2 linked regions of the Salinivibrio kushneri genome follow. Each later gene encodes a partner of the first gene's protein in a complex. Links are inferred from orthologs where the notes say so. Each region holds a gene or a part of one and is shown on either strand. Other genes may lie near its edges.

Region 1 (7,667 bases):
CCGAGGGGGAAGGCCTATACACCATTGGTATTTCCGATCATGCCCAGGCGCTTTTGGGGGACATGGTGTTTATTGATTTACCCGACGAGGACGACACCTTTGATGCGGGTGATGATTGTGCTGTCGCGGAGTCAGTTAAAGCGGCTTCGGATATTTATGCGCCAATATCTGGTCAGGTCGTGGCGGTTAATGAAGAGTTGGACAGCACACCTGAGCTAGTTAACAGTGACCCTTATGGTGACGGTTGGCTGTTCCAGATCCAAGCAACGGATGAGTCAGAGATTGACAGCTTGCTTGACGCGCAAAGCTATGAAGAAACGCTAGGTGACCAAGACGCCGATTAAAGCTGCAGTTTTAAGCCGAAAAATGTGCAGTGCTAGGCGCATAATCAGAAAGGATCCGCCAGGCGGATCCTTGTTCGTTGTGGCGTCTTTGATTAGCGAGAGGCGGGCAACGACCGGCGATCTTCAGGCTCACCAATGGCTTCTTGATAAACATCTCGAATAAAGCTATTCACCTCTTTCACGGTTTTGTAGTGGCTGATGGTGGCGTGCTCTGGTGGTTTTAACCAACCATTATCAAAATCAAACCGGCCTCTTCCTGCAATATAAACGCGACCCGAGAATAATCGTGTGACATGTTTAGCGACAAGCTTGGGTGAGTAGCGATTAAAAACGCGCATAACCTCTTCTTACTGGTGTGAGTGGCTGTCACCCTATATGGGTGTGAAAACGGCACCGATTGTGAAGTGGGTTTATGTCGTTGTGATGACACTGCCTAAAAAAACATTCATTTCAGCCTACCACAAATCCGCTTGGTTAAAGGCCGCTACGCAGCACGGTTTGGAGCCTAATGCCGGCAAGTCACTGTTAGTAAGCGACTGGGCCAGCCAACCGTGTGGGTAGCTTAATCGATGTGGTGGCACGATCTCGGTAGGGTCGGCAGCGTGAAACCCTAGCTGGGTGTAGAAAGCAGGATCCCCGTAGGTCATCACCGCCTGGTAATCCAATGTGCGTAACTGTTGAAGCCCGGCGCGAATCAATGCTTTTCCATGTCCTTGACGCTGATAATCCGGGTGGATAGCCATCGGGGAGAGCAGCGCAACCTTGTCCGTATGCGGGTAGGTCAACCGTGAGAAAAAGACAGCGCCCACTAACCGCTCACCGTCAATTAGCCCCCAACCATGACAGTCTTCACAGGGCGTTTCACCGAGCAGCTTATCCACCAATTGTCGGATGACTTCACCGGTGTCGGCCCCCTCACTATGCGTGAACGTTTCACTGACCTGTTGCGCCACGTAATCGGGATTAAGGGTCGATAGAGAGACGATGTTCATTAGGTTTCCTTTTGCCAGTGAGACAGGGTTGATGACGCTTTTAGGGAAGCCACGCGCTTGTCGACAATGGTGGTGATCTGATCAATGAGCCACTGCATTTTGGGATGACCGCTCGCTTGATGTCGCCATGCTAGGCCAATATCAAAGCCTGGTACCTCTATAGGGGGCGGGCTGAATACCAGGTGATTAGCATCGTTGAAGGTATCAAGCCGCGCCATAAGCTCTGGCACGGTGCATAATAGTTGTCGCCCTTTTAGCAACTGCCTCACAGTCAAAAAGCGCTGCGATCCCATCACCACTTGTCGATGGTAGCCTAGCGCTTCTAGGCTCGCATCGATTGGGCTAGAGAGCTGGCCGTGTGTGCTTACCAAGGCGTGCGGTGTGGCAACAAAATCAGCCAAGCTGATGGGCGCATCCAGTCCTGTACTTTGAGGGTCAAACAGACACACGTGTTGCTCGCGATATAATACCTGGCTGTCGAGAATATCGCTGTTGTCCGGGATGACTCCGATCACCGCATAGACATCATCATTTTTAATCGCATCTAAGCACTGACGACGGTCAACGGGGCGCAAGCTAAGTTGTGCTAAGGGAAGCTGTTGGTTGAGGGTGTCGAATAACGCAGGTGCGAAGATAAGCTCAGCATAGTCGGTAAGCCCCAGGCGAATTTGGCCGTCAAAATGGATGGGCTCAAAGGCAGGCGGGGTGAGTACATCCGTGGCGAGACTATCCAGCAAGGCGTTTATCTTCGGGGCAATATCCAACGCCCGTGCAGTGGGTACCATCTGGTGTCCACGTCGCTCAAACAAGGGGTCGTCAAGCATCGCACGTAATCGTGACAAGCTATGGCTCATCGCTGATTGACCGAGGGATAATCGCTCCGCTGCGCGAGTCACACTGCGGGTTTCCATCAAGGTGACAAACGTCACTAACAAATTAAGGTCATATTTACGCCATTGTTTTTGCGCCATCCGTTGCGTCACTCCTGAATCTAGCCGTCTTGAGCGCGGCATATGTCGCCGCATCGAGGCTGGCAAAGCGTGATGAGCTCACTCACCTTCACCCATAAACCAGCGTGAGGATCGCCACTGCTGATTGTGACGGTGTCATAACGCCAAATTCGCTCGTCAAACACAACCGCAAGCTCAGGCGATAACCCTACTGGCGCCACTGCGCCTCGCACATAGCCGGTGACGCTCTGCACTTGTTGCTCTGTGGCGAGGGTCATTCGCCGACATTCCAGCAACTGGCGGACTTTAGGCGGGCTCACTTGTTGGTCGCCTGGTACGCAGGCCACCGCATAACGTCCGCCCATATCCCGTAACACCATGGTTTTGAGCATGTGCGACGCACAAATACCGCGTTGTGCAGCGGTGTCTTCTATCGACTGAGTTGCCTGTGACTGCCACAAGACTTGGTAGCCGATATGGGCACTGTCTAGCGTGGCCGTCACCGGTGTTTGCCAATTGGAACCCGCGTTCACGGCTTAATCATTATCCTCAAGTGAATAAGGTAGTGGATCGCGTTGCCAAGCGTGTGATGGCGACTCGGCGAGGCGGAAAGCGGTGTCGTCATCCAGGTTGTTTGGCAGTACAGCCAATACCGTGGCACGGCCATTTGCTTCTCGGTAGCCAGCGATTACCGTCCCTCCAGAACGCCAATTGTCGCCCACCGCACGCTCAATTTTATCCCCTGCGACCGGTGTATGGTCGGCGTGACCGCTGAGTTTGTACATCGCACGCTTATTCATGCCTCGGTACTTGGCTCGCGCGACGGTTTCTTGGCCGGTGTAGCAGCCTTTGGTAAAGCTAATGGCATTCAGCGCTTGCAAGTTTAACGATTGAGGGATGAACTCGCCGCTGGTGGCCTGTTCGATACGCGGTAAGGCGGCATCAATGTCGTATTTGTCCCAGTATTCATGGGTCAGCAATGTCGCTTGGCCTTGATTGACAAACTCAGAGGCAGTGTCAGTATCCACGGCGAGTAACCAGCGGTTTGGCGCAATGCACACCGCGGTGCCTGATTGCCCTTGGCGAACGTTACCTTGAGAACCAACGTGCTCAGCCACCCACTTGTCTGCCTGTGCGCCAACAATACCGAGCAACACGACATCGACTTTTTCAAACGCAATCTTTGAAAAAATGGCGTATTTTTTCACTTCTTGTAGCTGGGTGGCTTCAATTGACGCTGGTTGCACCATGGCCAGTCCGTCTTGGAAGTGGAAAAAGCGCAGCACCGACCAGACTTTACCTTTGGGGTCGCAATGAGCCGCAAGGGTTGATTCGTCCTCACCAAGGCTTGCAATGTCGCAAGTAAGCTGACCTTGCAAGTAGCTTTTTGTATCGTCGCCACTTACTTTGGTGAGCGCCCAGTTATCTAGGGCGACAATAGCAAGTTCGGGTTGTTGGTCACTAGGCTGTGTGTCCGCGGGCTGAAAGGCCACGCTTTGATACCATTCGCTCATATCACTCACGCTCTTGGTTGAGAAAACATAGACTCTGCCCCGTATACTAATCCGGAGCATAAAGCTTGTCAGCCTTTGTATTGTAGGGCTATTGGGGTCTATTGCCGATTAACGCTAGAGAGCTCTCAGATTCGCTGTTTGTTTTCCGGCAAAAGTAGTCGCCTGATGGCGGCATTGATAGTATGCAACCACTGACATCATTGATAGAGGTAAGCAATGGTTAATACCGAGGATAAAGCGCGGGTTCGTTGGGCATGTCGCCGTGGCATGTTGGAGCTGGATGTGTTGGTAATGCCTTATTTTGAAGCCTGTTACGACACACTCAATCAGCAAGAAAAACAAGATTTTGTCGCATTTTTAGAAAGTGCTGATCCGGATCTGTTTGCCTGGTTGATGGGGCATGGTAAACCTGATGACCCCAAGATGAAGTCGGTCGTCGATAAGGTCGTTGCTTATAACCGAAGCAAGTTACGTACATAGCCACCTGCATTGTCCGCGTTATGTCGTTGTCGGGCTGCTTTTACTCGGACTGGCGGTAGCATGGCTGTTGATGGTACATGTTTACCTTCCTCTGAGTGCTCGCGCTGTGCTCGTCATTGGGGTAACGCGAGAATTACGCTGTTTTTATTGGCACCTTGCCACCTATGAAGGCGTGTTTCGTTTTTCCTCCGAAGGCTGGGCCGTATTGCCTCATGGCCAGTGTCGACAGCTGGCCTGCCTTTATGCCACACCTTGGTTACTCGTACTCACCACCCAACCTGATGCCCAGTACCTATATATCTGGCGTTGGGGCATACCAGATTATCACTTTCGTCTTATTTATCGTCACTGTTGTCGGCAAGGTTAGGATAGCGTGTGACATATTTGTGACAAACCGATTGCGTTGCTTTACTTTTTGACGTTATCACCGATATTCAAAAGACACGGGTTAAAAACTCTTTCGCTCAGATAATGCTGTAGGGTCGCTATGAATATTAAACAAAAACTCTTGTCACTCACCGTGATGTCGGTGCTAGCACTGCTTGCGGTTGCCGCCGTTGCATGGAAAGCGGAAACGCGGCTACAAAAAATGCACACGCAGTTAACGACGGTCTCTGATCTTGAAGTCATACTGCTTAACTTACGCCGCAATGAGAAAGACTTTCTCGCGCGCATGGACCCCAAGTACCTCTCCCGTTTTGATAACAACGTTGATGCGTTCAATCAGCTGCTGAGTGATTTCCGCGCCCGCAGTGCTTCGCTGGGTCTGCAAACAGCGACCATTGATAAAGTGAAGAGTGCGATGAAAGGGTATGCCAATGGCTTTCGCGACCTGAGTAAGGGCTACCAAACATTGGGGTTAACTCCTGAGCAGGGGATCCGCGGACAGATGCAAAACGCGAGCAACAAAATGGTAGCGGCAAGCAAAAATGACATTGTGCTTGAGAGTAGCGCCCGCTTATTAGCCGCAGATGCCAAACTGTTTGTACAAAGCAGCAACCTTGACTACATCGACGAATACCAGAGTCAAATGCAAGAGCTCGAAGATTACCTTCGTGGTGACTTGCTGGCTTTGTTTCAAGCGCATCAGGCGCAAGTGGACAAGATTGTCGCCCAGAAAAAGACATTAGGGTTAGCGGCAGATAAAGGCCTACTGGGGCAAATTCGTGGCAAAACGCACCAAGTGGAAGAGATGTTTGATGTGTTAAGTCAAGAATATGAGCAGGCCGTTGAGCAAGCTTTGCGCCAGACAGTGACGTTTACCGGCTCAGTGGTAGTGATCCTTGCATTGATGATGACAGTGATTTCCTTGTGGATGAACCGTGGCATTCAACAACGTATTTATCGATTTAGTGAGCAAATGGCTGCCATCACGCAGCAGCGCGATCTGACCTTACGCGCGGATGAAGATGGGCGCGATGAGATCTCATTGATGGCCAAAGACGTCAACCAAATGCTCACCAGTGTGCAACAAATGGTGGTCGACGTAAGCCGTGCGGTGCAAGCGCTGAATCAAAGTGCAGAGCAGGTGGAATCTCGCACCGAGGAAACAGGCGCTGCCATGGCCACCCAATTAGATGAAACCACTCATGCGGCGACAGCGATGAATGAAATGGAAAGCACCATTCGTGATATCGCGGGCAACACGGATCAAGCAGCAGATAATGCGCGCACCAGCTTAAGCCGTGCGGAGAACGGGCAAAAAGTGGTCGATGATACCAAAGCGATGATCATGACACTGGCAGAAACCCTCAGTAACACCAGTAATGAGGTGCTTGAGCTGAGTAAGCTGTCTGAGACCATTGGCTCGGTGCTGGATGTGATTAAAGATATCTCCGAGCAAACCAACTTGCTGGCGCTTAACGCGGCGATTGAAGCGGCGCGGGCCGGCGAGCAAGGGCGTGGCTTTGCGGTGGTCGCTGATGAAGTGCGACAGCTGGCGACCCGTACTCGCGAATCGACCGATGAAATTTCTGGCATTATCACCTCGTTGCAAGAGCAAACCCAGTCGGTGTCCGAACGCATGGAGCAAAGCCGAGAAGATGGTGAAACATCCGTGGGTAAGGTAGAGGCGGCTTCGCAAGAGCTGTCGCAAATCATGGAAGATATGCAGAATATCATGGATATGAGCACCCACATTGCTACCGCAATAGAGCAGCAGAGCTCGGTGGCGAAGGAAGTCAATCAGAACGTGCACAACATTCAAGATATCGCGCAAAACAGCACGGAACGAGCGAACCAAAATCGCGAAGCGGCACACAAGGTGGCTGAAGAAGCGGCGCACCTTGAGCGTGCGGTGAGAGAGTTTAAAAGCGAATAAGCGCGATAATGTCCAGTAAAAAGGCCAGCCTTATGAGGCTGGCCTTCTTCATTCAGGGCCGAAGGAGTAGTCAAAACCCGCTAACAGGGCTGATCCGGGGTTAATATGGTAGGGCCGGATTGCTCGTTAGGCTCTGGGTAATCAATGGTGTAGTGCAGCCCACGACTTTCTTTTCGTTGCATCGCGCAGCGAACCATTAACTCCGCCACTTGTAGCAAGTTACGTAATTCCAATAGGTTATTTGAGACCCGGAAATTGGCGTAGTATTCGTGTGTTTCTTGCTTAAGTAATTCGATGCGGCGCAACGCGCGTTCTAACCGTTTGGTCGAACGGACAATGCCCATGTAATCCCACATAAAAAGACGTAACTCATGCCAGTTATGCTGGATCACCACTTCTTCATCGGAACAAATCACCTGGCTTTCATCCCATGGCGGCAGGGCAGTATGAGGCTCGATATGATCTGAGTGCGCTTGAATATGTTCCGCAGCTGACCATGCATACACCACGCACTCCAGCAGCGAGTTAGATGCCATACGGTTGGCGCCATGTAAGCCGGTGTAGCTCACTTCCCCAATCGCGTATAAGCCGGGTAAGTCTGTGGTGCCGTTTTTATCCACCATCACGCCACCGCACGTGTAGTGGGCGGCAGGGACAATAGGGATCGCTTCTTTGGTCAGATCGATGCCGTATTGCTTGAGCTTTTCGTAGATGGTTGGAAAATGTTTGATCACAAACTCTGGATCTTTGTGGCTGATGTCGAGATACATACAGTCAGCGCCAAGGCGCTTCATCTCGTAGTCAATCGCGCGGGCCACCACATCACGAGGGGCAAGCTCGCCACGTGAGTCGAAGTCTGACATAAACCGCGAGCCATCTGGGCGTTTAAGGTGCGCGCCTTCACCGCGCAACGCTTCAGTGAGCAAAAAGTTGCGCGCATCAGGGTGATAGAGGCAAGTTGGGTGAAACTGGTTAAATTCCAGGTTGGCGACGCGACAGCCTGCTCGCCATGCCATGGCGATGCCATCACCGGATGATACATCTGGATTGGACGTATATTGGTACAC
Region 2 (2,999 bases), 420 kb from region 1 along the record:
TCTCGATCGCCATCCTCCTATGGCTGCTTAGCCTCTCTCTCTCTTCTCCTGATGGATTCCAATCCGCTGCTGCGATTGTCGATAGCTTTTTCGTCAAACTGATCCTTTGGGGTATTTTGACCGCGCTTGCTTATCACATTGTCGGTGGCATCCGTCACTTAATCCAAGACATGGGTTATTTTGAAGAGCTTGAGTCAGGCGCGCAAAGTGCGCAGGTTGCATTTGTTATCACCGGCGTATTGTCTGTGTTGGCGGGGGTTTTAGTATGGTAACGAAAAACATCTCATCGGTCGGGCGCAATGGCGTGCACGACTATGTGCTGATTCGCGCCACTGCGATTCTCATCACACTTTACACACTTTATATGGTCGGTTTTGCCGTTTTTGGCCCTGAGATTACGTATGCCTCATGGACAGCCTTTTTCGGCCAGACCAGTACCAAAGTCTTTACCATGTTAGCCCTGGTCTCCGTGCTGATTCACGGCTGGATCGGAATGTGGCAAGTATTGACTGACTATATTAAGCCAGCCTTGCTGCGTGGCATGTTGCAACTTGGCGTTGTGGCGATGCTACTGATCTACGTTTTCGCCGGTTTCTTTGTATTGTGGGGTGTGTAAGTGAGTATTCCAGTTCGCGAATTTGACGCAATTGTTATTGGCGCAGGCGGTGCAGGTATGCGCGCCGCACTGCAAATATCTGAGCAGGGCCTAACTTGTGCACTGTTATCGAAAGTGTTTCCAACCCGCTCCCACACCGTGTCTGCGCAGGGCGGTATTACGGTAGCACTGGGTAACTCGCACAAAGATAACTGGCAGTGGCACATGTACGACACGGTGAAAGGGTCAGACTACATTGGTGACCAAGACGCCATTGAGTACATGTGTAAAACGGGCCCGCAATCAGTGATTGAGCTAGAGAAGATGGGGTTACCTTTTTCTCGGTTTGAGAATGGGTCCATTTATCAGCGTCCGTTTGGCGGCCAGTCTAAAGAGTTTGGTGGCGAGCAAGCTGCACGCACCGCGGCGGCGGCTGACCGAACCGGGCACGCACTGCTGCACACCTTGTATCAGCAAAATATTAAAAACAAGACCACCATCTTCTCTGAATGGTATGCGCTTGACTTGGTGAAAAACCAAGACGGTGTGATTGTTGGTGCGACCGCCATGTGTATGGAAACGGGCGAGATTTGCTACTTTAAGTCTAAGGCAACTGTGCTGGCGACAGGGGGAGCGGGTCGTATCTATCAGTCAACCACCAATGCTCACATCAATACCGGTGATGGCGTGGGTATGGCGCTGCGCGCCGGCGTGCCCATGCAAGACATGGAAATGTGGCAATTCCACCCCACAGGCATTGCTGGAGCGGGCGTATTGGTCACAGAAGGTTGCCGTGGCGAAGGCGGTTATCTGCTCAATAAAGATGGTGAGCGCTTTATGGAGCGTTACGCCCCCAATGTAAAAGATTTGGCAGGGCGTGACGTGGTGGCGCGTTCGATGATGATCGAGATTCGAGAAGGGCGTGGCTGTGACGGCCCATGGGGTCCACACCTCAAACTGAAGCTCGATCACCTTGGCAAAGATGTGCTCGAGTCTCGTCTACCCGGTATCCTTGACTTGTCGCGTACCTTTGCGCACGTCGATCCTATCAAAGAACCGATTCCGGTGATCCCAACCTGTCACTACATGATGGGGGGCATTCCAACACAAGTGTCTGGCCAAGCAATCAAGCAAGACCCGCTCGGCAATGACATTGAAGTACAAGGTTTGTTTGCCTGTGGCGAGATTGCGAGTGTTTCTGTTCACGGTGCCAACCGCTTGGGCGGCAACTCATTGCTCGACTTGGTTGTGTTTGGACGCGCGACCGGCCTGCATCTTGGCGAGACACTCGCTGCGCAGGTAGAAGCGCGCGATGCGAGCGAGTCAGATATTGAGGCGTCACTGGCGCGTGTTAATCGTTGGAATAGCACCCAGCAGGGTGAAGACCCGGTTGAGATCCGCAAAGATTTGCAGGCTTGTATGCAAGAAAACTTCTCTGTGTTCCGAGAAGGCGAGGCGATGGAAAAAGGACTGAAAGAGCTGAAGGAAATTCGTGAACGCCTTAAGTCGGCGCGTCTTGATGACACGTCAACCGAGTTCAACACCCAGCGTGTCGAATGTTTGGAGCTGGAGAATTTGATGGAAACCGCATACTCAACAGCGGTATCAGCTCATTATCGTACTGAAAGTCGTGGCGCACATGCGCGTTTCGACTACCAAGATCGCGATGATGAGAACTGGCTATGCCACTCCATCTATAACCCAGAAACCGAAGCTATGTCGAAGCGCGACGTCAACATGGCGCCAGTGCACCGTGAGGCTTTCCCACCGAAAGTCCGCAGTTACTAAGGGGGTCGAGAACGATGAATGTTAAGTTTTCTATCTATCGCTACAACCCAGATGTAGACAATGCGCCATACATGAAAGACTACACGCTGGATGTGCCTGAAGGGTCTGACATGATGCTGCTGGATGCACTCATTCAGCTTAAAGAGCAGGATCCAACACTGGCTTTTCGTCGCTCGTGCCGCGAAGGTGTCTGTGGCTCTGATGGCGTCAACATGAACGGGAAAAATGGTCTTGCGTGTATTACGCCACTATCCTCACTGATGGATAAGTCGGAAATCGTGATTCGTCCATTACCAGGCTTACCGGTTGTGCGTGACCTCATTATCGATATGGGGCAGTTCTATGAGAACTATGAGCGCGTCAAACCTTACCTGATGAACGATGAAACGCCACCTTCGCGCGAGAACCTACAAGCGCCGGAAGATCGCGCTGAACTAGACGGTTTGTATGAGTGCATCATGTGTGCATGTTGTAGTACCGCATGTCCTTCATTTTGGTGGAACCCTGACAAATTTGTCGGCCCAGCCGGTTTGCTTGCTGCATATCGCTGGTTGGCGGATAGCCGTGATACAGCGACCGAAGAGCGGTTATCTGATCTAGACGACGCTTTTAGTGT

What was found. Proteins that work in one complex are often made in the same cells at the same time.
Region 2: the proteins of N8M53_RS02540 (region 1) and sdhA are in contact, whole or in part, in a crystal structure (PDB 6C12), measured with the Escherichia coli proteins. The link is inferred for Salinivibrio kushneri from one-to-one orthologs.

What each region holds. Positions count from the first base shown.
Region 1 is NZ_CP114588.1:509,516-517,182, forward strand. What follows is about bases 2,785-5,648. They hold N8M53_RS02540 (succinate dehydrogenase assembly factor 2), read left to right. Parts: upstream 2,785-4,016; coding sequence 4,017-4,280; downstream 4,281-5,648. Other genes in these bases: N8M53_RS02530 (aminoacyl-tRNA deacylase), read right to left, coding at 2,785-2,819; ygfZ (tRNA-modifying protein YgfZ), read right to left, coding at 2,823-3,800; N8M53_RS02545 (hypothetical protein), read left to right, coding at 4,249-4,647; N8M53_RS02550 (methyl-accepting chemotaxis protein), read left to right, coding at 4,768-5,648. Also shown: glycine cleavage system protein GcvH, read left to right, coding at 1-344; N8M53_RS02515 (DUF1107 domain-containing protein), read right to left, coding at 437-682; N8M53_RS02520 (GNAT family N-acetyltransferase), read right to left, coding at 800-1,336; N8M53_RS02525 (LysR family transcriptional regulator), read right to left, coding at 1,336-2,307; more of N8M53_RS02530, read right to left, coding at 2,328-2,784; more of N8M53_RS02550, read left to right, coding at 5,649-6,600; nadB (L-aspartate oxidase), read right to left, coding at 6,681-7,667. UniProt on the Escherichia coli protein: An FAD assembly protein, which accelerates covalent attachment of the cofactor into other proteins.
Region 2 is NZ_CP114588.1:936,014-939,012, forward strand. It holds sdhA (succinate dehydrogenase flavoprotein subunit), read left to right. Parts: upstream 1-616; coding sequence 617-2,383; downstream 2,384-2,999. Other genes in the region: sdhC (succinate dehydrogenase cytochrome b556 subunit), read left to right, coding at 1-272; sdhD (succinate dehydrogenase, hydrophobic membrane anchor protein), read left to right, coding at 266-616; N8M53_RS04600 (succinate dehydrogenase iron-sulfur subunit), read left to right, coding at 2,398-2,999. UniProt on the Escherichia coli protein: Two distinct, membrane-bound, FAD-containing enzymes are responsible for the catalysis of fumarate and succinate interconversion; the fumarate reductase is used in anaerobic growth, and the succinate dehydrogenase is used in aerobic growth.